DNA from 2 places in the Bradyrhizobium sp. DOA1 genome. Region 2 is predicted to be linked to the other one. Evidence: riboswitches for the same ligand, from Rfam matches in the RefSeq annotation. Region 2 holds a riboswitch; the other holds the start of a gene.
What was found. Region 2 has a riboswitch for S-adenosylmethionine ahead of metX (homoserine O-acetyltransferase MetX). Riboswitches for the same ligand answer to the same signal wherever they lie in the genome.
Positions count from the first base shown of each region.

Region 1: another riboswitch for S-adenosylmethionine. It lies ahead of SE91_RS33470 (O-succinylhomoserine sulfhydrylase); the one in region 2 lies ahead of metX (homoserine O-acetyltransferase MetX).

Region 1 is NZ_JXJM01000001.1:7,217,500-7,232,702, reverse strand. Features, by position in the region: gene SE91_RS33495 (Hsp33 family molecular chaperone) at 1-686, shown strand, start outside; gene apaG (Co2+/Mg2+ efflux facilitator ApaG/CorD) at 701-1,093, opposite strand; gene SE91_RS33485 (OpgC domain-containing protein) at 1,275-2,513, shown strand; gene SE91_RS33480 (SGNH/GDSL hydrolase family protein) at 2,513-3,292, shown strand; gene SE91_RS33475 (SGNH/GDSL hydrolase family protein) at 3,305-4,291, shown strand; gene SE91_RS33470 (O-succinylhomoserine sulfhydrylase) at 4,364-5,551, opposite strand; SAM riboswitch at 5,626-5,705, opposite strand; gene SE91_RS33465 (2'-deoxycytidine 5'-triphosphate deaminase) at 5,786-6,922, shown strand; gene SE91_RS33460 (PAS domain S-box protein) at 7,089-7,502, shown strand; gene SE91_RS33455 (hypothetical protein) at 7,608-8,660, shown strand; gene SE91_RS33450 (MATE family efflux transporter) at 8,828-10,270, shown strand; gene SE91_RS33445 (SRPBCC family protein) at 10,242-10,685, opposite strand; gene SE91_RS33440 (VOC family protein) at 10,815-11,174, opposite strand; gene SE91_RS33435 (helix-turn-helix transcriptional regulator) at 11,231-12,070, opposite strand; gene SE91_RS33430 (methylated-DNA--[protein]-cysteine S-methyltransferase) at 12,167-12,745, opposite strand; tRNA gene SE91_RS33425 (tRNA-Gly) at 12,919-12,992, shown strand; gene SE91_RS33420 (helix-turn-helix domain-containing protein) at 13,172-13,753, shown strand; partial or broken gene SE91_RS33415 (GNAT family N-acetyltransferase) at 13,773-14,227, shown strand; gene SE91_RS33410 (DUF1003 domain-containing protein) at 14,259-14,789, opposite strand; gene SE91_RS33405 (LacI family DNA-binding transcriptional regulator) at 14,901-15,203, shown strand, end outside.
Region 2 is NZ_JXJM01000001.1:5,885,076-5,900,278, forward strand. Features, by position in the region: gene clpB (ATP-dependent chaperone ClpB) at 1-1,755, opposite strand, end outside; gene SE91_RS27085 (MOSC domain-containing protein) at 1,998-2,786, shown strand; gene SE91_RS27090 (TIGR02594 family protein) at 2,914-3,591, opposite strand; gene SE91_RS27095 (alpha/beta fold hydrolase) at 3,809-4,672, shown strand; gene metW (methionine biosynthesis protein MetW) at 4,784-5,446, opposite strand; gene metX (homoserine O-acetyltransferase MetX) at 5,448-6,644, opposite strand; SAM riboswitch at 6,735-6,814, opposite strand; gene SE91_RS27110 (chorismate mutase) at 7,020-7,868, shown strand; gene hisC (histidinol-phosphate transaminase) at 7,902-8,996, shown strand; gene SE91_RS27120 (prephenate/arogenate dehydrogenase family protein) at 8,993-9,928, shown strand; gene SE91_RS27125 (DUF2125 domain-containing protein) at 10,037-11,224, opposite strand; gene SE91_RS27130 (gamma-glutamylcyclotransferase) at 11,335-11,946, shown strand; gene SE91_RS27135 (lysophospholipid acyltransferase family protein) at 11,943-12,716, opposite strand; gene SE91_RS27140 (YdcF family protein) at 12,764-13,468, opposite strand; gene SE91_RS27145 (cell division protein FtsX) at 13,542-14,510, opposite strand; gene ftsE (cell division ATP-binding protein FtsE) at 14,503-15,162, opposite strand.

The DNA.
Region 1 (15,203 bases), 1.3 Mb from region 2:
ACGCGCGCTACGATGCCGCGCGTCTCGGCGAGGCCAAGGATTCTGGCTTGAACTCCGGCGCGCTGCTCGGCCGCGGCCATCTCGCCATGACCATCGATCAGGGCCCCGACATGAGCCGCTATCAAGGCCTGGTCGCGCTCGACGGCGGCGGCCTGGAAGAGGCCGCCCACGAATATTTCCTGCGCTCCGAGCAGATCCCGACGCGCGTGCGCCTTGCGGTCGGCGAGGAATGGCGCTCGAGCGACGGCGGCAAGCATCGCTGGCGCGCCGGCGGCATGCTGATGCAGTTCCTGCCGAAGGCGCCGGAGCGCGCACGGCAGGCGGACCTGCATCCCGGCGATGCGCCCGAAGGCACCGAGGTGCACAGCGTCACGGAAGACGACGCCTGGGTCGAGGCGCGCTCGCTGATCGAGACCGTCGAGGACGTCGAGCTGATCGATCCCGAGCTCTCCGGCGAGCGGCTGCTGTTTCGGTTGTTTCACGAGCGTGGTGTGCGTGTGTTCAACCCGCTGTCGCTGAAAGCGCAATGCTCCTGCTCGCGCGATGCGGTCGCCTCCATGCTGAAGAGCTTTTCGGCTGACGATCGCGCCGCGATGGTGAAGGACGACAAGGTCGTCGTGACCTGCGAGTTCTGCTCGTCGGTGTACCAGTTCACGCCGGATGAGGCGGGCGTGGAGGACGCGTAGCGTCGCTCTGCCCCCTAGTTCAACACCCGCTTGTTGTCGGGGCTGTCGAGCGAGAACGTCGGCACGTCGATCTCGAAGCGCTCGCCGCTTTCGCTAACCATCTGGTAGCGGCCGGTCATGAAGCCGGAGGCGGTCGTCAGCGGTACGCCGGAGGTGTATTCGAAGCGCTCGCCGGGAGCCAAAATCGGCTGCTCGCCGACCACGCCCTCGCCCTTGACCTCCTGCTGGCGGCCGGAGGCATCGGTGATGATCCAGTGCCGCGTCTTCAGCTGCACGGTCTCCTCGCCGGAATTGGTGATGACGATGGTGTAGGACCAGAAATAGCGCGAGCGGTCAGGCGACGACTGCTCCGGAACAAAGTTCGGCTCGACGGTCACTTCGATCTGGCGGGTCACGGCGCGGTACATGCGGCCATCATACCGATTCCCCGGCCGGGAACCAAACGCCGCGAGACGGCCTTGGCGACATCGTCCCGCCAGAATTCGCGGGGAAGGACACCGCGATGTGATCCGGCCGCTTTGCGAGAGATCGGCCGGATCGGTACACTGCTTGACACGTCGCGATTTGCGGAAGGGTTTTTGGCCCCCGATGACCATTGCCGACCAAGTGACGGGATCGACGATCGCGGGAACCGCCAAACCCGCGGGGGCGAAGCCGCGCGTGGTCTCCTCGGCTATCACGCTGCCGGCCATCGGCGAGCGCGAGCTGCGGCTCGATCTGTTTCGCGGGCTGGCGCTGTGGCTGATCTTCATCGATCACCTGCCGCCCAGTTTGCTGACCTGGTTCACCATCCGCAATTACGGCCTCAGCGACGCCACCGAGATCTTCATCTTCATCTCCGGCTACACCGCCGCCTTCGTCTACGGTCGGGCGATGCTGGAGAGCGGCGTCCTCATCGCCACCGCGCGCATCCTGCGCCGGGTCTGGCAGATCTATGTCGCCCACGTCTTCCTGTTCACGATCTTCCTTGCCGAAATCTCCTATGTGGCGACCAGGTTCGAGAACCCGCTCTATACCGAAGAGATGGGGATCATGGAGTTCCTCAAGCAGCCCGACGTCATGATCGTGCAGGCGTTGTTGCTGCGTTTCCGTCCCGTCAACATGGACGTGCTGCCGCTATATATCGTCCTGATGTTGGCGCTGCCGCTGATCCTGTGGTCGATGAAATGGCGGCCCGACGTCACGCTCGGGCTTTCGGTGCTGCTCTACGCGGTCACCTGGGAGTACGATCTCTATTTGTCGGCCTATCCGAACGGCTTCTGGGCGTTCAATCCCTTCGCCTGGCAGTTGCTGTTCGTGTTCGGCGCATGGTGCGCGCTCGGAGGTGCGCGGCGCATGTCGCGTATCCTGGCCTCGCCGGTGACGATGTGGATCTCGATCGCCTATCTCGTGGCGGCGTTCTACGTGACGTTGACCTGGTACGTGCCGCAGCTCTCCCAATTCATGCCGAAGCGGATCGAGCAATGGATGTATCCGATCAACAAGACCGACCTCGATGTGCTGCGCTTCGCGCATTTCCTGGCACTGGCAGCGCTCACGGTGCGCTTCCTGCCCCGGACCTGGCCGGGACTGAAATCGCCCTGGCTGCGGCCGCTGATCCTGTGCGGCCAGCATTCCCTGGAGATCTTCTGTCTCGGCGTCTTCCTGGCGTTCGCCGGCCATTTCATCCTGGCGGAAGTCTCAGGTGGCGCGGGCATGCATGCCTTGATTAGTCTCTCCGGAATCCTGATCATGTGGGGGGTAGCCTGGCTCATTTCGTGGTACAAGCGCGTGGCTGACAAGAGCGGTGCAAAAGCCAAGAACGCCGATCTGGCGGGAGGGGGCTGATGAAGGCGAAGGTTCTCCTGAGCCTGGTCCTGCTATGCGGTGGCCTCGCCGCGCCCCTGGCGCGCGCGGGCGATGCTGTGCCTGCTGCCCCCGCGGTGCCCCCCGCGTGCGAACTGCCGTCCTATCTGCTGACCAGTGAAAGCCAGCTTCCCAGGGTTGCCGATGCCGTCAAGGCCGGCAAGCCGCTCGAGATTCTGGTCATCGGCAGCCGCTCGACCACGATTCCATCCTCGGAGAGCAGCTCCTATCCGGCGCGGATGGAAGCAATCCTCAAGGACAAGCTGCCGCCGTCGGAAGTGGTGCACGTTTCCGTAGATATACAGAGCAAGAAGACGGCCGAGGAAACCGCCGGCACCTTCGTTAAGCTGATGGAAGCAAAAACGCCTACTTTGGTCATCTGGCAGACCGGGACCGTGGACGCTATCCGAGCCATCGATCCCGACGATTTTCGCGGCGCGGTGACCGAAGGGGTTACTGCGTTGCAAAAGGCAGGGGCGGACGTCGTCTTGATGAATTTGCAGTACAGCCCGCGTACCGACACCATGATCTCGGCGCAGCCTTTTCTCGATAATATGCGCGTGGTTGCGCAGGAGCACGACATCCCGCTGTTCGATCGCTTCGCGATCATGCGGCAGTGGAATGAGCAGGGCCAGTTCGACCTGTTCAACCCGTCCCGCGGCCCTGAGCTGGCGAAACAGGTCCATGATTGCCTTGGCCGGGCGTTGGCACAGTTCGTGATCGACGCAGCCCGTCTGGAGCCGGCCCAGCAGCAAAATTGAGGTCTAGCGTTAATGAGTTTTCTCCGCCCTTTTTGCCTGACGCCAGCGCTGGCTGCGATCGCAGCGGCGCTGCTGCTGTTGCTGACGCCCGCGTCGCCGTCTCGCGCGCAGACGCACGCTGCACAGACGACGCCCGCGCAGCCGGCTGATCCCGCCTCCGCCTCGCACGCACAAACCACCGTCGCTGCGACATCTCCCGAGCAGCGCGGCATCACGGCCCGCGCCATCGACAAGGTGAAGGAGGTCGCAAAATCCGCCGGCGACATTTTCAGCCGCGTGCCCTGCCTGCCGCCGAAGGGCGGCTCGAAGGCGATGGGCTCGCTGCCGCATGTCGCAAGCAAGCTCGTCGCCGGCCAGCCCGTCGTCATCGTTGCGTTCGGCTCGTCCTCGACCGCTGGATTCGGCGCGAGCTCGCCGGAATTCAACTATCCGAACCGTCTCGCGGCGCAGCTGCGCCGGCACTATCCGACCGCCGACATCACCGTCGTCAACGCCGGCGTCGGCGGCGAGGACGCGCCCGAGATGATGAAGCGCCTTCAGACGCAGGTGATCGACGTCCATCCGGACATGGTGATCTGGCAGGTCGGCACCAACGCCGTGCTGCGCAACCTCGATCCCGGCGATACCGCCAAGCTGGTCGAGGACGGCATCTCCCGAATCCAGGCCGCAGGCGGCGCCGACATCGTGCTGGTCGATCCGCAATATTCGCCGGCCGTCAACCAGCGCGCCGAGAGCGCCGGCAAGATGATCAAGCTGCTTGGCAAGGTTGCCGAGCTCCGCAAGGTCGGCATCTTTCCGCGCTTCGAGGTGATGCGCGACTGGCACGAGAACCAGTCGATCCCGGTCGAGGGCTTCGTCATCGCCGACGGTCTGCACATGAACGATTGGGGCTACGCCTGCTTCGCCCAGCTGCTCGGCGACGACATCATCCGCTCGGTCGGCCAGATCAGGCTGGGCGTGAACGTTCCCGCGGACGTGCGTGCGTATCGGCCGATGTGACGAGACGCGAATGGGGAATGGCGAGTAGCGAATAGGGATTGCACTCGCTATTCGCTACTCACTATTCGCCGCTCACGCCTTCTCCAGCGCCGCGGTCAGATCCTCGATCAGATCATCGGCATGCTCCAGCCCCGCAGAGAAGCGGATGAAGCCTTCGCTGATGCCGAGCGCGGCGCGGTCCTCCGGCTTCAGGCGCTGATGCGTCGTCGTGGCCGGATGGGTGACGAGACTCTTGGCGTCGCCGAGATTGTTCGAGATCTTCGCCAGCTTCAATTCGTTGAGCACGCGGAAGGCCGCCTGTTTGCCGCCCTTGACCTCGAAGCCGACCAGCGTCGAGCCGCCGCGCATCTGCTTTTTCACCAATGCTGCTTGCGGATGATCGGCGCGGCCGGGATAGACCAGCCGCGAGACCTTCGGATGGCTCGCCAGTACCTCGGCAATGCGTGCTGCGGTGTCGGTCTGCGCACGCACGCGCACGCCCAGCGTCTCCAGGCCCTTGAGCAGGACCCAGGCATTGAACGGCGAGATCGACGGGCCGGTCTGACGCATGAAATTGTGGATGTGCTCGGCGATGAAGGCTTCCGAGGACAGGATGATGCCGCCGAGGCACCGGCCCTGGCCGTCGATATGCTTGGTCGCGGAATAGACGACGACGTCGGCCCCTAACGCCAGTGGGCTCTGCCAGATCGGGGTTGCGAACACGTTGTCGACGACGAGCCGCGCACCGCCCTTGTGTGCGATCTCGGCGATGGACGGGATGTCGAGCACGTCGAGCGTCGGGTTGGTTGGGCTCTCCAGGAAGAACGTCTTGGTGTTCGGCCGCACGGCCCGCTGCCATTGGTCGAGATCGAGCCCGTCGACCAGCGTGGTCTCGATGCCGTAGCGCGGTAGCAGATCCTGGATGACGTAGAGGCAGGAGCCAAACAGCGCACGCGAAGCCACGACGTGATCGCCGGCCTTAAGCGGCGCCAGGATCGCCGTCGTCACCGCCGCCATGCCGGTGGCCGCCGAACGTGCAGCCTCAGCGCCCTCGAGCTCGATGATGCGGCGCTCGAACATCGCGATGGTCGGATTCGAATAACGGGAATAGATGAAGCCGGGATCCTCGCCCTTGAACCGCGCCTCGCATTCCTCGGCGCTGTTGTAGACATAGCCTTGCGTCAGGAACAGCGCCTCCGACGTCTCGCCATATTGCGAGCGCAGGGTGCCGGAATGGACCAGGCGGGTTTCGGGGCGGTAGGTGGCAGGTGACTTCGACATAGGACCCTCCGATATGACCGTCTCGTCGAAACCGGTCACAAAAAAACCGGCCTGGATATCTCCACGGGCCGGGATCACAGAGGTCCCCGGCCTGTTTAGCGACTTATTTAACGTGGCTGCAAGCCGGCCGGCTCAAATCACCACGGGATAAGTGATGCTCATATTCCGCAATGCCCTTTCCGTCAAGGCGTCCATCGGATAGCCGTAAAAGGCTCATATTTCCCGTATGTCGGGATGTGTTTGCTCCCTGATGAGGTCCCTCGGTTGACGTTCACGGTCGCTGCCGACGCCAATGGTATCCTGCCCGACCGCATGATCGCGGCGATGGCGGAGGCGGGGCTCATCCTGCCTGCCTACGATTTCGTCGAAAGCCAGATCCAGCCGGCGAGCCTCGATCTGCGCCTCGGCGACATCGCCTATCGCGTCCGCGCCAGCTTCCTGCCGGGTCCCGGCGCCACCGTCGCCGAGCGCATTGACGAGTTGAAGCTGCACGAGTTCAGCCTCGCGGACGGCGCGGTGCTGGAGACCAACTGCGTCTACATCGTGCCGCTGCTGGAGAGCCTCGCGCTGCCGCCGGAGATCGTCGCGGCTGCGAACCCCAAGAGCTCGACCGGCCGGCTCGACGTCTTCACGCGTGTGATCGCCGACGGCACCCGCCGCTTCGACATGATCGGCGCCGGCTATCACGGCCCGCTCTATGCCGAAATCAGCCCGAAGACGTTTCCGGTACTGGTGCGCGAGGGCTCGCGCCTGTCGCAGGTACGCTTTCGCACCGGCGATGCCATCCTCAACGCCGACGAGCTCGATGGCTTGCATGCCACTGAGCGCCTCGTCGACATCGACGATGCCGACCTCTCGGGCGGCGTCGCTGTGTCGGTGGATCTGTCGGGCGAGAAAGCGAACGGCTTCGTCGGCTATCGCGCCAAGCGCCATACCGGCGTGGTCGACGTCGATCGCCGCTCCGGCTATGCGGTGGAGGATTTCTGGGAGCCGATCTCGGCCCGTCCCGACGGTAGCCTGATCCTCGATCCCGGCGAGTTCTACATCCTCGCCTCCAAGGAAGCCGTTCAGGTTCCGCCCGACTACGCCGCCGAAATGGTGCCGTTCGATCCGCTGGTCGGCGAATTCCGCGTGCACTATGCCGGCTTCTTCGATCCCGGCTTCGGCTATGCCGGCGCGGGCGGGCTAGGATCGCGGGCGGTGCTCGAAGTGCGCTCGCGCGAGGTGCCGTTCATCCTCGAGCACGGCCAGATCGTCGGCCGCCTCGTCTACGAGAAGATGTTGGCCCGCCCCGATGCGATGTACGGCCAGCGTATCGGCTCGAACTACCAGGCGCAGGGCCTCAAACTATCGAAGCATTTTCGGGTGTAGCCCCACACTTTACTGTCATGCCCCGGCTTGACCGGGCATCCAGTGCGCCGCAGCCTCTCGATTCAGTCACTGCTGCCTCGAATACTGGATCGCCCGCCTTCGCGGGCGATGACACTGATGTGTGGCAGGATGCGAAACGGGCTCGGGCTGTGTGCGAGGTGACGACATGACCGATCTATCCGATCTCAACGCAAACATCCTCAACGACGTCGCCGACGCGCTGATCTATTCCGATCGCTCCGGCACGATCATGCGCTGGAATCGTGCGTCGACCGCGCTGTTCGGTTTCACGGCGGACGAAGCGCTCGGCCAGAACCTCGACCTGATCATTCCCGAGCATTTGCGCGCCGCGCATTGGAAAGGTTTTGAGGCCGCGCTTGCGAGCGGCGCGATGAAGCTTGCGGGCAGGCCGACGCTGACCCGCGCGCTGCACAAGAGCGGGCGCAAGCTCTACATCGAGATGACGTTCGCGCTGGTGCGTGATGCAGGCGGTGCCGTGCAGGGATCTGTGGCGATGGCGCGCGATGTCACCGAACGCGTCGAGCGCGAGCGGGCGGCCAGGTCGGCACAAAATTCGTGATGCGGAATTGACGGGCGTGCTGCGCAGAGCGGCCTGCACGCGCATCATGTTGCCTGCAAACTGACGCAGTGACACACTCGATCAAAACAACGATCGGGAGCGAACATGACCGCTGCATCAGACACGGCGCAGGAAGCCCAATGGAAGCGCTGGCGGGCGATCGCTGATCTCTATCACGCCTACTTCACCGGCCTCATTCTCACCGTTGTCACGCGCCGCGGGAATGCGAATGCCGCCGAATTCGTCTTCCGCGTGTTCCGCCGCCAGCAGCAGGAGCGCTTCCTGCCCGGGCTCGAAAAGCTCGGACTCAGCCATCTGCCGCCGGCGGTCGCCGCTGCGCAATATCACTATCTCTCCAACTGGATCGGCGGCGTGCATGTCGAATACATGTATGAGAGCGACATCAAGGCCTGGATCCGCTATCCGCCGCCACGCTGGATCTGGAAGGGCACCGCGATCTGCGGGGTGCCCGGCGAGGTCTCGCGCGCGATGTTGCGCGGCTGGCACGCCAACAACGGCGTCGCGCTCGGCGATATCAGGCTGGGCTTCGTTTGCACCAAGCAGAGCGTCGATGGCCAGGACGGCCTCGAAGGCTACTATCATCAATACGACCATTCGCTGGAGCTCGACCAGCGTCTGGTGTTTGCGCGTCACCTCGAGGCGCCGCTGTTCGACGCGAACACCGCGCCGGCGCTGCCGGTTGCGAGCTGGCCGAAACCACGACTCGAGAAAGCCTATCGCAACTATGCGATGGAATATGTCCGCACCGCCGCGCCGGTCATGGTGCAGCTGTTCGGCCCCGAGGACGCCGGCTATCTGCTGCACCTCACCGGCAAGCTGATCGGGATGCAGTACTTCGACGAGGTCGCAGCCGCGCTGTCGATGAGCCGCGGTGGTGCGCGCGAATTTGCCTCGTTCTTGAACGCGTTGTTCGCCGCGCAGGATGACGCCGCCGAGATGGCGCAATCCGAAGGTACGTTCGAAATCAGTCAGCAGAGCTGGAAGCTGATGGACGACGTCACCGACTATCACCCCGCTTGCGCCAAGGTGCTTGAGGGGTTGTTCGAAGGCCTGGCTGCGGGATGCGGGCGGCACATTGGCGTGCACATGCGTCCAGCCAAGGGCGGCCGCCCGCCGCTGGTGTGGACACTCCAGTAGTTTCACCCCTTGGAATGCGCTGCCGCAGAGCACGCCTGCACCCTGCGCAGGAGGAATCGGCGCGCGCCGTGCTAACAAGCCCTGCCGCGCCTCGCGCGCGAAGAAATTGATTGGCACACCTGTTCATTGCCGCGCCGCAAAAATGGCGCTCGTGCCCGGGAGAGGACATGTCCGACATCGCCGAAATCCCGGTCGATGAACAAGAGCGTCCGTTGCCGCCGCCTCCGCAGCCGATCAAGAGCGCGCTGACGGATGGACCGATCCTGCGCACGCTGCTCTCGCTGGCTTGGCCGAACGTGATCGGGCTCTCAGCCGGCATCTGTGTGGTGATCGCGGAGACGTCCTATGTCGGCCGGCTCGGCGTCGAGGCCCTGGCTGCGATGGCGCTGGTGTTTCCGACCGTGATCCTGACCATGACGATGTCGGGCGGTGCCATGGGCGGCGCGGTGGCCTCCGCCATCGCCCGCGCGCTCGGCGCCGGTAACCGCGAACGCGCCGGCACGCTGGCGATGCACGCGCTGATGATCGGCATCAGCTTCGGTCTCGTCTTCATGCTGAGTATGCTGATCTTCGGGCCGCGCCTTCTCGAATTGCTCGGCGGCCGTGGCGATGTGCTGACGCACGCCGTCGCCTACACTCAGGTGTTTTTCGGCGGTGCGGTGCTACCCTGGCTGCTCAACACCATGGCGGGCGTCCTGCGCGGCACCGGCAACATGAAGCTGCCGTCGTTCCTCATTCTCAACTCCGCGGCCTGGCAGATCGTGCTCGGTGGCACCTTGGGCCTCGGGCTTGGCCCGGTGCCGCAGTTCGGCATGCGCGGCGTCGCCGCCGGTGCGTTGATCGCCTATTGCATGAACATCGGCATCATGGGCTGGTACCTGTTCTCCGGCCGCGCCGGGATCGTGCTGAGGCTGCGCGGCTTGCGCATCCAATGGGCGATGTTCTTCGACATCCTCAAGGTCGGCGCCATCGCCTGCTTCTCGCCGCTGCAATCGGTGCTGACGATCTCGATCTTCACCCACATGCTGGCGCAGTTCGGAACTGCGATCCTTGCCGGCTACGGCATCGGCGCGCGGCTGGAATTTTTGCTGACCTCGATCGCGTTCTCGTTCGGCATCGCCTGTGTGCCGATGGTCGGGATGGCGATCGGCGCGGGCCGCATCGCGCGCGCCCGGCGTATCGCCTGGATCGCCAGTGCTGCCGCCTTCGTGGCGGTCGGCGCGCCGGCCTGTCTCGTTGCGATCTTCCCCGATCTCTGGGTCAACATCTTCACCGACAGCGAGGCCGTGCGCGCGGCGAGCCATCAATATCTCTCGACGGTCGGACCGTTCTACGCTTTCTTCGGCCTTGCCACGACGATGTATTTCTCCTCGCAAGGCGCGGCCAAAGTGATCGGGCCGGTGCTGGCGCAGACCGCGCGGTTGATCTACATCGCCGCGATCGGCTGGTGGCTGTCGACCCACCACGCCAGCGTGCAGAGCTTCTTCTGGCTCGCCGCAAGCTCGATGGTCGTGCTCGGCTTGCTGTCGTGCTCCAGCGTGGTGCTGACGCGCTGGGGACCGCGCCAGACAAAACCTGCGATCAGGCCTGCTCTTTCGACGGTGGACTAGCGATGCTTGTGGCGAGGATGGCCGGCACCGGAAACGCCCGGTGCATCGCGGCCACGGCCTCCTTCGTCTGTCCCTGAACATAAGGCGCAAGCTCGTTCGGCAGCATGTCGATGGTCCAGAGCAGGCGACACCGCGTCTCGCCGTCGGCAATCACCTGCACCGAAGCGCTGTAGTGCTTCAGCCGCTCATTGTTGATGGCATAGACGAGGCGCTGCTGCGTATCGTCGCAATCGACCAGCACCTCGCGCGCCACCGAACCGTTGGCGAAGGTGACGATCCGCGCATCGCCATCGCGCGTGCAGGCGGTGACGAAGCCCGGGACAAGCCGATGATGCAGCGCGCCGAAATCCCGTACCGCGTCCCAGACGTCGTGCGCGGAGGCGAGGAGGGGGATGTCGTTGTGGATGGAGGCCATGAAGGTGTCCTTGATGATGTTGGGTGGTTGCCACGTCATTGCGAGTGCAGCGAAGCAATCCAGAGACATCTCTGCGAAGGCAGTCTGGATTGCTTCGTCGCAAGAGCCCCTCGCAATGACGAGGAGAACTCACGTACAAACCGCCTCGACATTGTTGCCGTCGGGATCGATCAGGAACGCCGCATAGTAGGTCGGGCTGTAATCCTTGCGCGGCCCGGCGCCGCCATTGTCGCGGCCGCCATTCTTCAGGCCTTCGCTGTGAAACGCCTTCACTGCGTCGTGGTCCTTGGCGCGGAAGGCGATGTGGGCGCCGTCGGCTTTGCGACCCTTGTTCAGGTGCAGCCACAGCGCCGGCTCGCCCTTCGGCCCGAAGCCGGCATAGCCGTCGCCGCTGGAGCAAAGGGCGTAACCGAGCGGCGCCAGCACGGCGCTGTAGAAGCGCGTCGCGGCGTCGAGGTCGGCAACGCGAAGTCCGATGTGGTCGTACATGTTCGTCTCCATTGCGAAAGCGCGCCGCAACTGGCGCGCGCCGGAGACGACCCTAGTCAGCTGAGGGCAAGCTGCTCTTGGAGAATCTTGCGCTCGCCCTTCGAGGCCTGGCGAAACTTGCCCGGCGACACGCCCGCGGCGCGATGGAAGGTGCGGACGAAATTGGAGAGATCGCCGAAGCCGACGTCATAGGCGACGTCGGTGACCGCGATGTCCTCGTCAGCCAGCAGCCGTGCGGCATGCCGCAGCCGCGAGCGCACCAGATATTGATGCGGGGTGACGCCGAGCACGCTGGAGAACAGTCGCAGGAAGTGGAACGGGCTGAGGCCCACCTGCCGCGCAGCCTGCTCCAGATCGACCTCGCCCTGCGAATTGTCGTCGATCCACAGCGCAGCTTCCACCGCGCGCCGGCGGTCGCGCGCAGTCGGCAGGGTCTGCTTGCGCGTTTTGCCGGAGGCAACGTCGACGAAACGAGCGGCCAGGATGTGACCGATTTCGTCGAGGCCGAGATCGCTGTTGCCATCTGCTGCCGTTTGGGCGAGCTCGCCGAGCACCATCAGCTCGGGGAGCGGCGGCGTCGCGCCGAGTTGCCACACCTCGCAGCGCCCTCCGAGGCCGTCGACCAGGTCCTCGCTGAGAAAGAAGGACAGGCAGACGTCGCCGGAGACGTGCTCATGCGTGCAGGTGTATTCCTCGCCGGGAGCGCCGACCAGCATCGAGCCCGCCACCAGCTCGAAGAAGCCGGCGCGGCAATGGCAGCCAAAACTGCCGGAGCGGACATAGGCAATGGAGTGGCCGGTGCGGCACTCCGCAAACGGCATGTCGTCCGGTCCCGCATCGCAGCGAAACTCGGAGACGGTCATCGAGCGCGTCATCAGGTGGGTGGTGGCGTCCATCCCGCCAATCTAGGCATGATCCGGACAAGTGTGTAGCGGTTGTCCGATAAGATCATGCCTCAAAAACCAAAGCTAAGATGCGGGCAAGACCGCGCCTTAGGTAGGAGGGCGCGGCGGAGCAACCGGCAGCAGCACCTCGAACAGCGTCTTGCTGGCGATCGGATGGGCGCCTTCGAGCGCCAGCAGCCGCCGCTTGGAGATGACGCCGCCATAGGGCGACAGCCGGTCGGTGTAATTGCCGGCCTCCAGCACCCGGTGACAGGGCACGATCAGCATGTAGGGATTTTTCGCGGTTGCCTGCGCCACAGAGTGCGCGGCACCGGAGGCGCCGAGCGCCTTGGCGATCTCGTGGTAGGTGCGCGTCTCTCCGCGCGGGATCGTGCAGGTGTATTCATAGACGCGCCGGTTGAAGCCGGGCACACCGCCGGCATCCAGGCTGACGTCGGAGAAGTCGGGATCGCTGCCTTGCAGCAGCACCGTGATGCCCTCGATGGCAAGCTCAGCGTTCTCGGACGGCCGCTGCTCGCGCGCGTCGGGATGCACTGCAAAAATCCGGCGGCGGGTGTCGATCTCCCGCGCCTCCGGCAATTGCACGGCAACCACGCCGCTGCTGCTCCAGATGATGCCGCAGCGGCCGATCGCCGTGTCGAATATCGCGTAAGCGCGCCCCACCATGCACACGCCCCACTCAGTGCACGTTTCTCCCCAGACAAGCATCATATCACTGCCACAATCCGGCGCACCTGGAATCTTACCAGAAAGTTAAGCAGCGTCGGGTGCGCCACGCCAAAGCGCTTGGCGGGACGCGCCGTCTCGGCTAATCAGGATGGGCGCGAAGCAGCGCGTCCGCGGGCGTAGTTCAATGGTAGAACGGCAGCTTCCCAAGCTGCATACGAGGGTTCGATTCCCTTCGCCCGCTCCAGCTTCTCCTCTCCGCGTGATTTGAGCTCAAGCCGGGCTTGACTGCTTTCGACCTCGCCTGCCGCGCTCAAGATTCCATTATATTAGCCCTTCATTCCCGGCGTTCGATTTCGCGTGCGCTAAGCTCAGCCGTCTCGGCGAGCGCGGTCCTCGCACCGGGCGCTATCCTGAAGAGGGACTATGGACCAGCAGAAACTCGATCGCGCCATCGGGCGCCGCCTGAAGACGCTGCGGACGCAGGCGGGCATGACGTTGAACGAGCTTGCAGGCCGGTCCGGCGTCAGCCGGGCCATGATCGGGCGGGTGGAGCGGGCGCAGAGCAGTGCGACGGCGGCGCTGCTCGGAAAGCTCTGCGCGGCGCTCGATGTCTCGCTCAGCGATGTGGTCGCGCTCGCCGAGAAACCGCCGGAGCGCCTGGTGCGGCTCGCCGACCAGCCGCATTGGCGCGATCCCGACAGCGGCTACCGGCGCCGTCATGCCTCGCCGCCGGATGCGGCAAGCGGCATCGAGATCATCGTCGTCGACCTGCCGGCCGGCGCCCGGGTCTCCTACAGCCCCTGGGGCCGCAACGCCTTCACCCAGCAACTGCTGATGCTGGAGGGCACGATCGCCGTGCATATCGATGCCAAGGCGGTGCGGCTGCGCGAGGGCGATTGCCTGGATTTCGATGTGATGCGCGCGGTGATGTTCGAGAACGAGACCCGGCAGGATGCGCGCTACGTCATCATCACCAGGCGCGGCGCTTCCTACGGCAAGATGTGAGACCATGGATAAAATGATGATGCAGATCCGCACCGGCGACACCTATGATCCCCGCGTCATTGCGCTGCTCGATCATCACGTCACGGCGGCGCGGGCGCAGACGGCGCCGGGCAGTGCCCACGCGCTCGACTTCGCGCGCCCGACATCGCATTCTGGACCGGCTGGGAGGGCGAGACGCTGGTCGCCACCGGCGCGCTGAAGACGCTTTCGGCCGAGCACGGTGAAGTCAAGTCGATGCACACGCTCCAGACCACGCGCAGGCAGGGCTATGGCGGCCAGATGCTTCGTCACATCATCGCGGAAGCCCACGCGCGCGGCCTGCAGCGCCTCAGCCTCGAGACCGGATCGTGGAATTATTTCAAGCCGGCGCAAGCGCTCTATCAGGCGCACGGCTTCGTCGCCTGCGCGCCGTTCGAGGGCTATGTCGAGGATCCCAACAGCGTGTTCCTGACGCTCGACCTGACGTCCGGGTAAGCCCGCGGGCCAGCGCTAAACGCACTCAGCCTCAACCTCGTCGCGTCTCCTCGAGCTTGTCGAGCACGCGCTCGGGCGCAATGTCGCGCGCCGCTTCCTCCAGCTCGCGCTTGGAGTCGGGTTTGACGTCGAGCCGTTCGGCGACCTGGGTGAGCAGGCGGGCGACCTTGGTCAGCTCGTGCTCAGCGAGCAGGCTGATCTGGAGGTCGAGATCGGCGCGCTTGTCTGCGGCCGCCGTCATGCGGTTCTGCGAGATCAGCACGAAGGTCGAGAGGAATATCGCCTCCACCGAAGCGATCATCGCCAGCACCACGAAGCTCTCGTCCCAGGCCGGGACCCCCGGCACCCAATGCAGGTTGGCGATGATCCAGAAGCCGAACAAAGCGAGGTGCAGATAGACGAAAATCATGCTGCCGGTGAAGGCTGTGATGGCGTCGGCGAGCTTTTCCTGGCCCTTGGCAGCGCGTTGCTCACCGCGGCGGCGCTCGACCAGCGCCTGGATATTGCGCTCGAGCGTCGGGCTCAGTCCGTCGCCAGGATCATGGGTGATGTCGTTATGCACGCGGCGGCAACGGTCGAGGGGAGGAGCCGTTCCTGGGGCGCGCAATCCAAAATGCCGGCCGCCCCTCAAAATGAGTTGCGTACCTCAAAACACCTCTGCTAGCCTTCAGCCATGGCCGAGACGCTCACGCCGACCGCACTGACGCTGAAGGACATCGCGCGCGAGGCCGGGGTCAGCCTGGCAACGGTCGACCGCGTCCTGCATAACCGCCCGGGCGTGCGCCCGGACACGGTCCGGCGCGTGAAGGCGGCGATCGAGCGCAATTCGTTCCAGCCGCATGTGGCCGCCGCCGAGCTCGCGCGCGGCCGCGCCCGCCGCTTCGCCTTCGTGATGCCGTCGGGGCCGAACCCGTTCATGCAGCAGATCGAGGCCTATCTCGGCGAAATGTCGTCCTGGCTGTCGGCGCGCCGGATC
Region 2 (15,203 bases):
CACGGCGGTCGCGACCGCACGCACGGCCTCGGCCTGGCCGACGACACGCTTGCCGAGCTGCTCCTCCATCTTCAGGAGCTTCTCCTTCTCGCCTTCCAGCATCTTGTCGACGGGCACGCCGGTCCAGCGCGAGACCACCTGCGCGATGTGGTTGGCGGTCACCGCCTCCTCCATCATCTCGCCGGAGTTCTCTTTGGCTTCGATATCCGCGATCTTCTTCTCGAGCTCCGGGATCCGGCCATAGGCGAGCTCGCCGGCCTTTTGGAATTCGCCGCGCCGCTGCGCGTTGGCGAGCTCCACACGAAGACCGTCGAGTTCCGCCTTCAGCTTCTGGGCGTCGGAGAGCTTGTTCTTCTCCGCGCTCCAGCGCGCCGTCAGGGCAGCAGACTTCTCCTCGAGATCGGCAAGGTCCTTCTCCAGGGTCTGGAGCCGGGACTTGGAGCCGACATCGCTTTCCTTCTTGAGCGCCTCCTGCTCGATCTTGAGCCGGATGATCTCGCGATCGAGCGAGTCCAGCTCCTCCGGCTTGGAATCGACCTGCATCTTCAGCCGCGCCGCGGCCTCATCCATGAGGTCGATCGCCTTGTCCGGCAGGAAGCGGTCGGTGATGTAGCGGTTGGACAGGGTCGTCGCCGCCACCAGCGCGGAATCGGTGATCCGCACGCCATGGTGCTGCTCATACTTGTCCTTCAGCCCGCGCAGGATCGAGATGGTGTCCTCGACCGAGGGCTCGCTGACGAAGATCGGCTGGAAGCGCCGCGCCAGCGCGGCGTCCTTCTCGACGTGCTTTTGATACTCGTCGAGCGTGGTCGCGCCGATGCAGTGCAGCTCGCCGCGGGCAAGCGCCGGCTTGAGCAGGTTGGAGGCGTCCATCGCGCCGTCGCCCTTGCCGGCCCCGATCAGCGTGTGCATCTCGTCGATGAACAGGATGAAGGTGCCCTCGCTCCCGGTCACTTCCTGGAGCACGGCCTTCAGCCGCTCCTCGAACTCGCCGCGATATTTCGCGCCGGCGATCAGCGCGCCCAGGTCGAGCGACAGCAGCTTCTTGTCCTTCAGACTCTCGGGCACGTCGCCGTTGACGATGCGCAGCGCGAGGCCTTCCGCGATCGCGGTCTTGCCGACGCCGGGCTCGCCGATCAGCACGGGATTGTTCTTGGTCCGTCGCGAGAGCACTTGAATCGTGCGGCGGATCTCCTCGTCGCGGCCAATGACCGGATCGAGCTTGCCGTCACGCGCCGCCTGGGTCAGGTCGCGGGCATATTTCTTCAGCGCGTCGTAGGCGTTCTCGGCGGTGGCGGAGTCCGCAGTGCGGCCCTTGCGCAGGGCCTCGATCGCCGCGTTGAGGTTTTGCGGAGTGACACCGCCCTTGTTGAGGATGGTGCCAGCCTCGCTGGTCTTCTCCAGCGTCAGGCCGAGCAGCAGCCGCTCGACGGTGACGAAACTGTCGCCGGCCTTCTCGCCGGCCTTTTCGGCCGCGTCGAAAGTGCGGGCGAGCTCGGGCGCCAGATAGATCTGACCGGCGCCGCCGCCCGAGACCTTCGGCACCTTGCCGAGGGCGTCCTCGGTCGCCTTGAGAATTGCACGGGAGTTGCCGCCCGCACGGTCGATCAGACCGGCAGCGAGCCCTTCATTGTCGTCCAGCAGCACTTTCAGGACGTGCAGGGTGGAGAATTGCTGGTGCCCCTCGCGCATCGCAAGCGACTGCGCGGACTGGATGAAGCCCCTGGAGCGTTCGGTGTATTTGTCGATATTCATCTTTTCTGTCCCTCGGCCTGCCCTCAGGGCCCTCTAAGGCACCCCGAACGGCATCTTCATTGGGTTTCCGCCTGACGCGTTGACGTTCCTCAACACAGCAAGCGGTCGTTTATCAGCCGGCGCTGGCGCCGGACTGACCCAGATGTGGGAAGCGTGCCCTCGGATCGGTAGAGGCGAGTTCACAATTTCGTGCGCTGATCCGCCCGCTTGGCGCCGGCCGGTCGAATCCCCTAAGTAGCGGCATGACAGCCAGCCATACCGCCGAGATCACCGGCCTCTACCGCTACCCGATCAAGGGCCTGACGCCCGAGGCGCTGCCTCACGTGACCTTGCGGCGGGGAGAGACCCTGCCCGCCGACCGCCGCTACGCCATCGAGAACGGGCCGAGCGGCTTCGATCCCGAAGCGCCTAGCTGGAAGCCGAAGATCCAGTTTCTGATGCTGGCGCGCAATGAGCGGCTGGCGTCCCTCGACAGCCGGTTCGACGATGCGACGAGCCGCCTGACCATCCGCAAGGACGGCCAGATCGTCGCCACCGGCGATCTCGAGACCGCGGAGGGGCGCGCCGCCATCGAGCGCTATTTCAGCGAGAACTTTCAGCCGGAGCTGAAGGGCCCGCCAAAGGTGCTGTCCGGCCGCAACCACAGCTTCTCCGACGTCGCCCGCAAGGTCGTGTCCATCATCAATCTCGATAGCGTCCGCGCCATCGAGGCCATGCTGGGCGGCGCCGCGGTGCATCCCCTGCGCTTCCGGGCCAATCTCTACGTCAAGGGCTGGCCGGCCTGGTCGGAGCTCGACCTCGTCGACCAGACGCTCGCGATTGGTGAGGTCCGCCTGAAAGTGGTCAAGCGCATCGTCCGCTGCCCGGCCACCAATGTGGACCCTGTCACCGCCAAGCGCGATCTCGAGATACCGCCGACGCTCTCGCGTCATCTCGGCCACATGGATTGCGGTATCTATGCCGAGGTGATCGAAGGTGGCGAGATCGGCGTTGGAGACGCGGTGGCGGTGGAGCAGCCGAAACTGGTGTGAGCTAGCACCGCTGCCGTAGGGTGGGCAAAGCGAAGCGTGCCCACCAATTCGGTTCGCGAACGTTGACGCACCGCCGGTGGGCACGGCGCTTGCGCGCCTTTGCCCACCCTACGGCACCATCCCTTCCTCAATTCGGCATCACATACGCATAGATCCGGCCGCGCGAGACAGGGGCTTCGCGGACGCGATTGCCGCTGTTGCCGGAGATCATGATCGGATTCCCCTTGGCATCGATGCCGGTGATGATGCCGACATGGCCGCCTCGGCCGCCGCGCGACATCACCGCAATGGCGCCGACCTGCGGACCGGAGACACGGGTGCCGTACCGCGCGAAAGAACTCGCCATGTCGGAGCCTGTGCCCTGATGGCCGGTGTGCTGCAGCACCATGTTCATGAAGCGCGCGCACCACAGGCGGCCGCGCCCGGTCGGATTGCCGCCGAGATAGCGCCGCGCCTCGGACACGAGGCCCGATCCACCACCGAAGCTGCCGCTGCTTGCGGCGCTGTTGACCATTCCGTTGTTGGCCATGCCGCCATTTGCGTTCGGATCATAGCTCGCGAAGGTGTTACCGAATCCGTTCGCCTGCAATTGCGCCACGCTCCGCTCGAAGCGCGAGCTGCGGGCATGGTGGCGGTAGTGACGGCTGTGATGATGTCTGGCGTGATGCACGTAACCGTGCCGCTCTGCGCTATGACGATGATGCGGCCGCGCTGAGGCCGGAGAAACGAATACGGCGACCGCCGCGAAGAAGATCGCCAGCGCGATAAAACAACGCGACAGGCGAGACGCAAACAACTCCAACATTCTTCATCCTTCGTTGACACCCCCAATTTCCAGCCACTCGTGCGGTGGCCGACCTCCGTCTGGCCGTTAAGCCGCCCGATGTGGCGAGAAAAAGACGCCACGCGTCGGCGAATGGCTGCGATGATTTTGCGCCGGTGCTGATTTGATGCTGCCGCATTGCGGACAACAGCGTTAACTGCAATCCTCGAAAGGCGGCTTGAAGAGAGGGAAACAGTTAATGCCCCACGCCACGACCAGGGACGACGTCCGCATCTATTTCGAGGAGGCGGGCCAGGGATCGCCGATCATTTTTCTGCACGAGTTCGCGGCCGACTACACCAATTGGGAGCCGCAGATGCGCTACTTCTCGCGCGGCCACCGCTGCATCACTTATTCCGCGCGCGGCTACACGCCATCGGACGTGCCCGACGGCGAGGTCTACACCTACGAACACTTCTATACCGATGCGCTTGCGGTGCTCGATCATCTCAAGATCGAGCGCGCGCATCTCGTCGGACTGTCGATGGGCGCCTACTCATCGCTCCAGATCGGGCTCAACGCGCCGCAGCGCGCGCTGTCGATGACGCTGGCGGGCGTCGGCTCGGGCTCGGAGCTCGAGAATCTCGATGCCTGGCGCCAGCAGTGCCGCGCTAATGCCGAGCAGTTCGAGACGCTGGGCTCCGCCGAGGTTGCCAAGGTCACGCGCGAGGCGCCGAGCCGGATTCCCTTCCTGGTGAAGGACCCGCGCGGCCACGCCGACTTCTACGCCGCCCTTGCGCGTCATGACGCCAACGGTTCGGCGCGCACGATGCGCGGCTTCCAGGGCGGCCGTCCTTCGATCTACACGATGACGGATGCGATCAAGGGCGCTGCGACGCCGGCCCTGATCATCTGCGGCGACGAGGACGATCCGTGCGTCGGACCGAGCCTGTTCCTGAAGAAGCATCTGCCGGCGGCCGGACTCGCGATGTTTCCGAAATCGGGCCACGTGCTCAATCTCGAAGAGCCCGCGCTGTTCAACGCGAGCGTGGAGCGGTTCGTCACGCTGGTCGAGGCCGGACGATGGCCGGCGCGCGATCCGCGGTCGCTGGCGGCGCACTAGAACGAGCGCATTCCGGCACGCGCCGAAGGCGCAGGCCCGGTATCCATACTCACGATCGTGCTTATGGATGCCGGGCTCGATGCTTCGCATCACCCCGGAATGACGGAGAGACTATTTCCCTCCACCCCGGCTCAGCAGAAACACGCCCTGCTCGCCGAACATGTTCCACACCCACCACGGCAGGTTCAGCGGCACCGGACGGCCGTAGAGATCGAGCGCCACCGCGCGCTCCATCTTGACGTTGATCTCGTCGCAGAGCTCGACGAAATCCTTGATGGTGCAGAAATGGATGTTGGCGGTGTCGTACCAGGTCGCCGGCAAATTCTCCGTGCGCGGCATGTGGCCGCCGATCAGGAGCTGGAGCCGCATCTTCCAGAAGCCGAAATTCGGGAACGACACGATGGCGCGGCGGCCGATGCGCAGGAGGTTCTCCAGCACCACACGCGGCTGCCGCGTCGCCTGCAGCGTCTGCGACAGGATCACATAGTCGAACGTATCGTCGGGATAATTGACGAGGTCGGTGTCCGCATCGCCCTGCACCACGGCGAGCCCCTTGGCGACGCAGCGGTTGACGCCCTCGCGCGACAGCTCGATGCCACGGCCGTCGATGCCACGCATCTCCAGCAGCTGGAGCAGATCGCCCTCGCCGCAGCCGACGTCGAGCACTTTCGAGCCCGGCTTGACCATGTCGGCCACCAGACGATGATCGGCGCGATAATCACCGGACTGCCTGGTCGCAACGCCGTCCAGCGGCAACACTTCCTGCACGGACATCTTAGCTACCCTTCAGTCCGCGGGCCTTGCCTGCCGATTGCAGGAAGGCGCGGGAGATGTCGAAGAATTCGGGCACGTCGAGCAGGAAGGCGTCATGGCCGCGATCGGTCTCGATCTCGGCGAACGACACCCGCGCGCTCGACGCGTTCAACGCGTGCACCAGCGCGCGGGATTCCGAGGTCGGAAACAGCCAGTCGCTGGTGAAGGAGACCACGCAGAAGCGCGTCTTGATGCCGGCGAACGCCTTGGCGAGCACCCCGCCATGGTCGGCGGCGATGTCGAAATAGTCCATCGCGCGCGTTAGATAGAGATAGGAGTTGGCATCAAAACGCTCGACGAAGGACGAGCCTTGGTAGCGCAGATAGGACTCGACCTGGAAGTCGGCATCGAAGGAGAAGGTCGGCAGCTCGCGGTCCTGCATACGGCGGCCGAACTTGCGGTGCAGCGCGGCGTCGGAGAGATAGGTGATGTGCGCGGCCATGCGCGCCACCGCGAGGCCGCGATGCGGATGGATGCCGCGGTCGGCATAGCCGCCATTGTGCCAGTCGGGGTCGGCCATCACGGCCTGGCGGCCGAGTTCGTGGAAGGCGATGTTCTGCGCCGAATGCCGCGTGGAGCAGGCAATCGCCAACGCGGAGTAGACGCGGGCAGGATAGGCCGCGGTCCATTGCAGCACCTGCATGCCGCCCATCGAGCCGCCGACGACGGCAAACAGCGTATCGATGCCAAGCCGGTCGATCAGCATCGCCTGCGCGCGTACCATGTCGGGAATGGTGATGACGGGGAAGTCCAGACCCCACACCTTGCCCGTGGCTGGGTTGATCGAGGCCGGCCCGGTCGAACCCATGCAGCCGCCGATCACGTTGGAGCAGATGATGAAGTAGTGCTTGGGATCGATGGGTCGGCCGGGTCCGACCAGTGTCTCCCACCAGCCCGGCTTGCCGGTGACGGGATGGACATTGGCGACATGCTGATCACCGGTCAGCGCATGGCAGATCAGAATGGCATTGGAGCGGTCGGCGTTCAGCTCGCCATAGGTCTGATAGGCGATCTGGAACGGCGAGAGATCGACGCCGCAATCGAGCCGCAACGGCTGATCGGCGCCGAAATGCGCGACCTCCGAGCTCGGATGATCCACTTCATGCGACCGATCATCGGTGCTGATCGCGGGACTCGGAATCGACTTGACGCTGCCCATCTGACCATCGACCTCATGTGCGATCGGACTTCAGACCGCAGTGACATCAGGCCATGAAAAACCCGGCCTGAACGATAGGTTCGGCCGGGATCGAAAGCGTCCCCGGCCTGTTTAGCGAGTTTTTTAACGTGGCTGCAAGCCGGCCGGCTCAAATGACCACGGAACAGGCAAAAATCTACTGGCTTAGGCGGTTTTCGTCAAGTCGCGACCGGGATCGGCCAGATTTGCCTCCAGCCTGCGGGCCGAAAGGGCCTAATTTCCCTTTGCATTTCTCTTTGCTTTCGCCGCGCTGACTGCCTAATCAGGACATCGACCGCGGCGGTGACGGCACTGGCCGATCCGCATTGGAACGCCTTTCAACAACGCTCGTCAGACATGTCCCAACGTCCGCCCGCGCCACCATCGCTTCAGGAATTGCGCAAGGAGATCGATGCGATCGACGAGGGCATGCATCGCCTGCTGATGCAGCGCGGCGACATCATCGACCGCCTGATCCAGGTGAAGCAGACCCAGGAGGTCGGCTCGGCGTTCCGCCCCGCGCGCGAGGCTTCGATGATGCGCGAGATCGTGCAGCGCCATCGCGGCATCCTGCCGCTCGACACGGTCGAGAGCATCTGGCGCGTCATCATCTCGACCTTCACCTATGTCCAGGCGCCGTTCTCCGTGCATGCCGACATCTCGGTGAGCGAGCCGGCGATGCGCGACTCCGCGCGCTTCCATTTCGGCTTCACGGTGCCTTACGTCGCACATTTCAGCGCGCAGGCTGCGGTCGAAGCGGTGGCGAAATCCAAGGGCGATCTGGCGCTGGTCTCGGCGACGTCGAGCCGCACGCCGTGGTGGCTGGAGCTGGAAGCGGACGGCGCGCCGAAAATCATCGCGCGGATGCCTTTCGTCGAGCGCGCCGACCATCCGGCCGCGCTGCCGGTGTTCGCGATCTCGCGCGTCGCCGACAGCGCCCTGGTGACCGAGGTCGAGACCTTCAGCGTGCGCGTGTCGGGCTGGAACGCCGAGGTCGCGCGCGCCCTGTCGCCGCTGGCCGAGATCGTGGCGGTGCCCGACACCGCCTTCGACGGCGCGGCCCTGCTGGTCTCGGTCACGCATGCGACCAGCATCGACAAAATCAGGGCTGCCCTGATCGAGGCGGGGGCCTCGGTGCGCTCCACGGCCCTCGTCGGCAGCCACGCAACGCGCTATACGGTGCCCCCGACCGGGGCGAAATCGTAAGTCGCGAGCCGCCCAGCCTACCCGGAGTTGAAGATGTCCCGCCCCGTGCCGAATCCCGGCATTCTCGATATTGCGCCCTACACGCCCGGCAAGAGCCCGGTCGCCGAGCCGGGCCGCAAGGTGTTCAAGCTCTCGGCCAACGAGACGCCGTTCGGCCCCTCGCCGAAAGCGATCGAGGCGTTCAAGCGCGTCGCCGATCACCTGGAGGACTATCCGGAAGGCACCTCGCGGGTGCTGCGCGAGGCGATCGGCCGCTCCTTCGGGCTCGATCCCAACCGCATCATCTGCGGCGCCGGCTCCGACGAGATACTTAATCTGCTCGCGCACACCTATCTCGGTCAGGGCGACGAGGCGATCTCCACCACCCACGGCTTCCTGGTCTACCCGATTGCGACCATGGCCGTGGGCGCCAAGAACGTCATCGCGCAGGAGAAAAACCTCACCTGCGACGTCGACGCTATCCTTAACGCCGTGACGCCGAAGACAAAGCTGGTCTGGCTCGCCAACCCCAACAATCCGACCGGCACCTATGTGCCGTTCGACGAGGTCAAGCGGCTGCGCGCCGGGCTGCCGTCGCACGTGCTGCTGGTGCTGGACGCCGCCTATTGCGACTATGTCTCGCGCAACGACTACGAAATGGGGATCGAGCTCGTTGCCACCACCGAGAACACCGTGGTGACGCACACCTTCTCCAAGATCCACGGACTTGCCGCACTGCGCATCGGCTGGATGTTCGGGCCCGAGCACATCATCGACGCGGTCAACCGCATCCGCGGCCCCTTCAACGTGTCGACGCCGGCGATGTACGCCGCGGTCGCCGCGATCGAGGACACCGCGCACCAGGCGATGTCGAAGCAGTTCACCGAAACCTGGCGCAACTGGCTGACCGAGGAGATCGGCAAGCTCGACCTGAAGGTGACCCCGAGCGTCGCCAATTTCGTGCTGATCCACTTCCCGACCGAGGGCAAGACCGCGGATGCGGCCGACGCCTACCTGACTAGGCGGGGCTTGGTGCTGCGCGCGCTGAAGAATTACGGCCTGCCGCATGCGCTGCGCATGACCATCGGCACCGAGGAGGCGAACCGCCTCGTTGTCGAGGGCTTGCGCGACTTCATGGCCGGCAAATGAGCACGCAGGCGCATTTCCTGCGCGTGGCGCTGATCGGCTTCGGCCTGATCGGCGGCTCGATCGCGCGCGCCGCGAAGCTCCAGGGCCTGGCGGGCACGATCGTCACCACCGCGCGCTCGGAGAAGACACGCGCGCGCGTCGCCGAGCTCGGCATCGTCGACGAGGTGGTGGCGACCAACGCGGAGGCCGTGAAGGACGCCGATCTCGTCATCCTCTGCATTCCCGTCGGCGCCTGCGGGCCCGTGGCACAGGAGATCGCTGCTCATATCAAGCCGGGGGCGATTGTCTCCGACGTCGGCTCGGTCAAGGGTGCGGTGGTCCGGGACATGGCCCCGCATCTGCCGCAAGGCGTTCATTTCGTGCCGGCGCATCCCGTCGCGGGCACCGAGCATTCGGGGCCGGACTCAGGCTTCGCCGAGCTGTTCATCAACCGATGGTGCATCCTCACCCCGCCTGACGGCACTGACGCAGCGGCGACTGAGCACCTGCGTGCCTTCTGGGCAGCGATGGGCGCCAAGGTCGAGGTGATGACGCCGGATCATCATGATCTCGTGCTCGCCATCACCAGCCATCTGCCGCATCTGATCGCCTACACCATCGTCGGCACCGCCGACGAGCTGGCGCAGGTGACGGAATCCGAGGTGATCAAATTCTCCGCCGGCGGCTTTCGCGACTTCACCCGCATCGCGGCCTCCGATCCGACGATGTGGCGGGACGTCTTCCTCGCCAACAAGGAAGCGGTGCTGGAGATGCTCGGGACCTTCACCGAGGATCTCGCGAAGCTCACGCGTGCGATCCGCCGCGGCGACGGCGAGGCGCTGTTCGACCACTTCACCCGCACCCGCGCCATTCGCCGCGGCATCGTCGAGATCGGCCAGGATTCGGCCGCGCCCGATTTCGGCCGACCGCATGCGGCGCTGAAGAAGCCTTAGACCACGCGTCTCTCCTCGGTCATTGCGAGGAGCGAAGCGACGAAGCAATCCAGCCGTTTCCGTCGGAGAAAGTCTGGATTGCTTCGCTTCGCTCGCAATGACGGCGGATCAATACAGCGGCGGGATCTGCCCGACCTTGACCGGGCCGAGCAGCACGGCACCGTCGACGAATTTCAGCGGGAAGCTCCGCGCCTTCTTGCCTTCCAGCATGCTCTCGGTGCCGATCGAATTGATGCCGGCGGCAACGCCGGCATTGGCATTCTGCTTGATGACCTTGCCGAGGCCGGGAACGGCGCGGTCGAGCGCGCCGAACAGATTGTTGAGGTCCTGCGACTTCACCCCGGGCGCGAGGCGATCGAGCGTGGCTTGCGGCACGCCCTCCTCCAGCATCTTCTCGATGCCGAGTGCCGGGATCACGCGCTCGAGGCCGGTGACCGTCATCTGCAATTCGCCGTCGAGCCGGCCGTTGGGCGAAAGGCCGAGCGTGCCGGCCGCAACCGCGATCATCTCGCCCTGCTGGATGCGTGACTGCACGATCTCGATTTGGCCGCCGGCGGCCTGGATCTCGCGGAAGCGCTGCGGCCAGGGTTTTGGCGTGAGGTCTTTGAGGCCCGTGATCTTCGCGCGCGTGTCCGCCTCGAACGGCTCGGCGAGCAGCGGATGCACACCCTGGATGCTGCCCTGCGCGACGTGGAGCACGGTCTCGATCACCGGGCGATCGGACTTCGATCCGTCCGCGAGGCGGCCGTGCAGCTCGACCTGCTTGGCGCGCGCGAGCGGCACCTGCACGCTGCCGTCGAGACGGTTGAGGCTGGGATCGTCGAACACGAGCGAGGCACGGTCCGGCACCGCCGGCAGGCCGACCACGCTGCTGCGGCCCTTGCTCCAATTCACCACGAAGGTGTTTTGCGTGACGCCGTCGGTCAATGTCGCCGGCGCAGAGAACTCGGCGATGACGAGCTTGGGGTCATAGACCTGGGCGACGACCAGGATGTTGTCGAGCTTCGCCGTGAACGGCGTCTTGCTCGCGTTTTGCGAGACCAGGGCGACGCTGGCGCCCGAGCACTGCACCTCGAAGCGGAACGGGAAGCCCGCGATCGAGCGCTTGGCGCAGTCATAGATGCGGCCTGCCTTGGCCTCCTGCGCCCGCCAGGCGTCTGCGGCGATTTCGGCCTGCGAGGCGGCATAGAACCAGAAGCAGGTCCAGGCCACCGCGAGGACAAGGACGAAAATCGGAGCAATGAATAGGCCCCAACGGGAGCGGCGGCGGCCTGTGGCAACGGTCATATTGGACATGCGGCGACCCTTTGACCCCAGATTCAGGCAAATGTAAGCGAGGCCGGCCTGCGACGAAAGGCGCAGAAAGCGCTTCGCTTGGGGGCCTCATTCTGGTAGCCGTGCCCGAAATGTCGGAAATCACCCTCCCCTCCGTCACCACAGCCAAGGGCGACCTCTGGGTGTTCGGCTACGGCTCGCTGATGTGGCGGCCGGGTTTCGAATTCGAAGAACGTGTCCCGGCGCGGCTGGTCGGCGAGCACCGCGCGCTCTGCGTCTATTCCTTCGTGCACCGCGGCACGCCGGAGAAGCCGGGCCTGGTGCTCGGGCTCGACCGCGGCGGCGCCTGCCGCGGCATCGCCTTTCGCGTCGCCGAGAAGGATCGTGCCGATGTCGTCGCTTATCTGCGGGCGCGCGAGCAGGTCACCTCGGTCTATCGCGAGGTGATGCGCTCGGTGTGGCTGGAGAACGATGCGCGGCAGCGCGTCGCCGCGCTCGCCTATGTCGTCGACCGCGGCCATGTGCAATATGCCGGCCGGCTGTCGCTCGCCGAACAGCACCGCCATGTCCTCCAGGGACATGGCCAGTCCGGCGCCAATCGCGATTACGTGACAGCGACGGTGAAGGCGATCGAGGCCGAAGGCTTTCGCGACACGCAGCTGCACCAGCTCGCAGCGATGTTGCATGGTGATGCGCATTCCCTGCACACACCGGCCTCGACCGACGATCGCGAAAGCCGCTAACCGTCCGCCGGCGCATAGCTCGGCGCCGATCCGATCAGCTGCTCTTGCTCTTTCCGGCCCGCTTCGACGAGACGAGCGGTCGTGTCCTCGATTGCTGTCTGCACGCGCGCGAGGAACTCGTCCTTCGGCAGACCGGCCGGAAGCGGATCGAGGAATTCCACCACCAGGGTACCGGGATAGCGCATGAAGGTGCGGCGCGGCCAGAACAGGCCGGAGTTGAGCGCGACCGGAAGGCATTGCACGCCGCAGGACGAATAGATTTGGGCAAAGCCGGTCTTGTAATCGGGCGGCGCGCCCGGCGCGCGGCGCGTGCCTTCCGGAAAGATCACGAGCTGCTTCCCGCTGCGCACCGCCTCGCGCGCCCGTCGTGTCATGTCGAGCAGCGCCTTCACGCCGGCATTGCGGTCGATCGCGATCATCCCGGTCTTGCCCAGGAATTGACCGAACACCGGAATCTGCATCAGCTGACGCTTGAGGATGAAGATCGGACGATCGAAGAAGCCCGGCAGCACGAACGTCTCCCAGAACGACTGGTGCTTGGCCACGATCAACAAGGGTCCTTGCGGGATCTTCTCGACACCGCGAAACTCCACCTTGATGTTGCAGACGAGGCGCATCAGGACCAGCGTCGCCTTCGCCCACCATTGCGCGACCGTCAGCATCGCGCGCGGCGGCAATGCGAAAGTCGGCAGCGCCACGATCGCGAGGCACACCAGCACGGCGTAGAACAGCACGTTGAACACGAGCGAGCGCAGGAAAATCAGGAACATCGACGATCCGATTGATTTGCCGATTAATTTGCCGACCAGGTTGCCGATCAATTAGCCTGTGCAGTGTTGGGGCGCTTCGGCTGCACGCCTGCAGGCTGCTCCAATATCTCGGGCGAAAGGTCAATCCCGAAATTCTCCAGCCGGACCCTGAGCTCAGCTGCGACGTACTTGACATATTCCGACAACAGCAGCCGCAACGTCGACGGCGAAGTCCACCACGGCTCCTCACGCCATTTCTCGCCGACCACCGCGAACGGGATCAGCGTCGCCTGCGGCATCGCATGGGAGAATTCCACCAGCGCGCGCGGCATGTGATAGTTCGATGTGACCACGATCAGGGATTTGAACCGCCGCCCGTCGGCCCAGCGCCGCGCCTCCGCGGCATTGCCGCGGGTCGAGAGCGCGGTGCGGTCGAGGTCGACGCAACAAGTCATGAAGGACTGGTTCTCCGGCAGGGTCCGGGAGATGTCGCTCGCGGTCGAGGTCGGATGCACCCCCGAGATCAGAAGCCTGCGACCGTAACCGGCAGCGAGCAGCTCCATTGCGTCAGAAACCCGCGAGGAACCGCCGGTGAGCACCACGATGCCGTCCGCCCTGCGGTCCGGCACCAACTCCGCGCCGCGCAATTGCGACAGGAACGCGATGAAGCCCGCCGCCGCGCCGACGAAGGCAAGCGCGATCGTCGACACGATTGTCGCACGCAGCCAGCCGCGCGGCAGTTTCGGTGATCGATCGTCGGTCGGCGAGGTCATGCGATGTCGGTGATCCCTTCCCTGCGGTGATTTTAAGAGGTTTTGAGGCGAAGTGGAGTCTGGTTTAACGGAGTTAATCGACGTCATTCAACGTCGCGAACAGCGTCTGGCGGGAGGCCACCGCGGTGATGGCGCCGATCAGCACCGCCTGCGCGGCGAGCACGATGTAGCCGGATGGCCGGAGCGAGAAGGTGCCGAGCAGCGCTGCGAACTGGTCGCCCACGGGGGTGCCGGAAAACCAGCCTGCGATCGACTCCGAGAAGCCGAACAGCAGCATGGCCGCGCCGCCGCCGATCACGCCGCCCTCGAGGCCCAGGCGAAGGAAGTGGCGCAGGAAATGGTTGGCGATGTAACGGTCACCGGCGCCGACGAAATGCAGGACCTCGACGATCGGGCGGTTCGCCGCCATGGCGCCACGGGTCGCAAACGAGACCGAGATGATGGTGGCGATGATGACCAGCGCGAGAATGCCGAGCCCGGCGAGGACGGTGGCGTTGGTCATTGAGCGCATGCGCTCGATCCAGGCACGATGATCGTCGACGCTCGCGCTCGGCGCCACCTGGGTGACGCGCGCGCGCAGGACGCCGAGATCGAGCAGCGTGCCCGGCTGCACGCGGGCGATGATCATGCGCGGCACCGGCAGATCGTCCATCGACAGTCCGGTGCCGAGCCAGGGCTCGAGCAGCTTGCCGCTCTCGTCCTTGGTGAACGGCTTGACCTCGACGATGCCGGCTTGCGTGCGCATGGCTTCCGTCACCGCTGCGGTGTCGCGCTCGAGATCGCGCCCCGCCTGCGGACGGATCTGGATGGTGATCTCGCTCGCGACGTCCGACTGCCATTCCGCGGCGGAGGCGCTGACCAACAGCACCGTGCCTGTGGTCATCGACGCCAGGAAGGTCATGATGGCGACGACGGCGACCAGCGCGCGGCCGTGAATCGAGGCGCGCGGCACGATCGGCGACATGTTGCGGGCCTTGGCCGGAAGCTGCGGACGCTCCTGCCCGAGATCAACCAGCACGCCGCGCTCGTCGGTCCTACTCATAGACGTGCAGCCGTCCCTGATGCAGTACGAGGCGCAGCGCTTCGTACTGGTCCATCAGCCCGATGTCGTGGGTTGCGATGATGACGGCCGTGCCCGATTTGTTGAGCTCGATGAAGAGCCGCAGCAGGCGGCGGCCGAGCGTCGGATCGACGCTGCCGGTCGGCTCGTCCGCGAGCAGCAGCTGCGGGCGCGAGATCACGGCGCGCGCGATCGCCGCGCGCTGCTTCTCGCCGCCGGACAGGATCGGCGGCAACGCGTCCATGCGGTCGCCGAGGCCGACCCAGCGCAAGAGATCGATGACCTCCTTGCGATAGCTCGACTCGCTGCGGCCCATGACGCGGAACGGCAGCGCGACGTTCTCATAGGTCGTCATGTGGTCGAGCAGCCGGAAATCCTGGAGCACGATGCCGATGCGCTTGCGCAGATCGGCGATCTCGTCCTTGCCGAGTCGTGAGATGTCGTGTCCGAACAGGTTGACGAGGCCCCGCGTCGGCCGATGCGACAAGAACAACAGGCGCAGCAGCGACGTCTTGCCGGCGCCGGAGGGGCCGGTCAAAAACTGAAAGGAATGCGCCGGAATCTGAAAACTGAGGTCGCGCAGAATCTCCGGCCCCAGACCGTAACGCAATCCGACATTTTCGAACCGAACCAAGCTCAGCTCCGTTCGAGAGGGGGCGCGGGCTGCACAGCTGT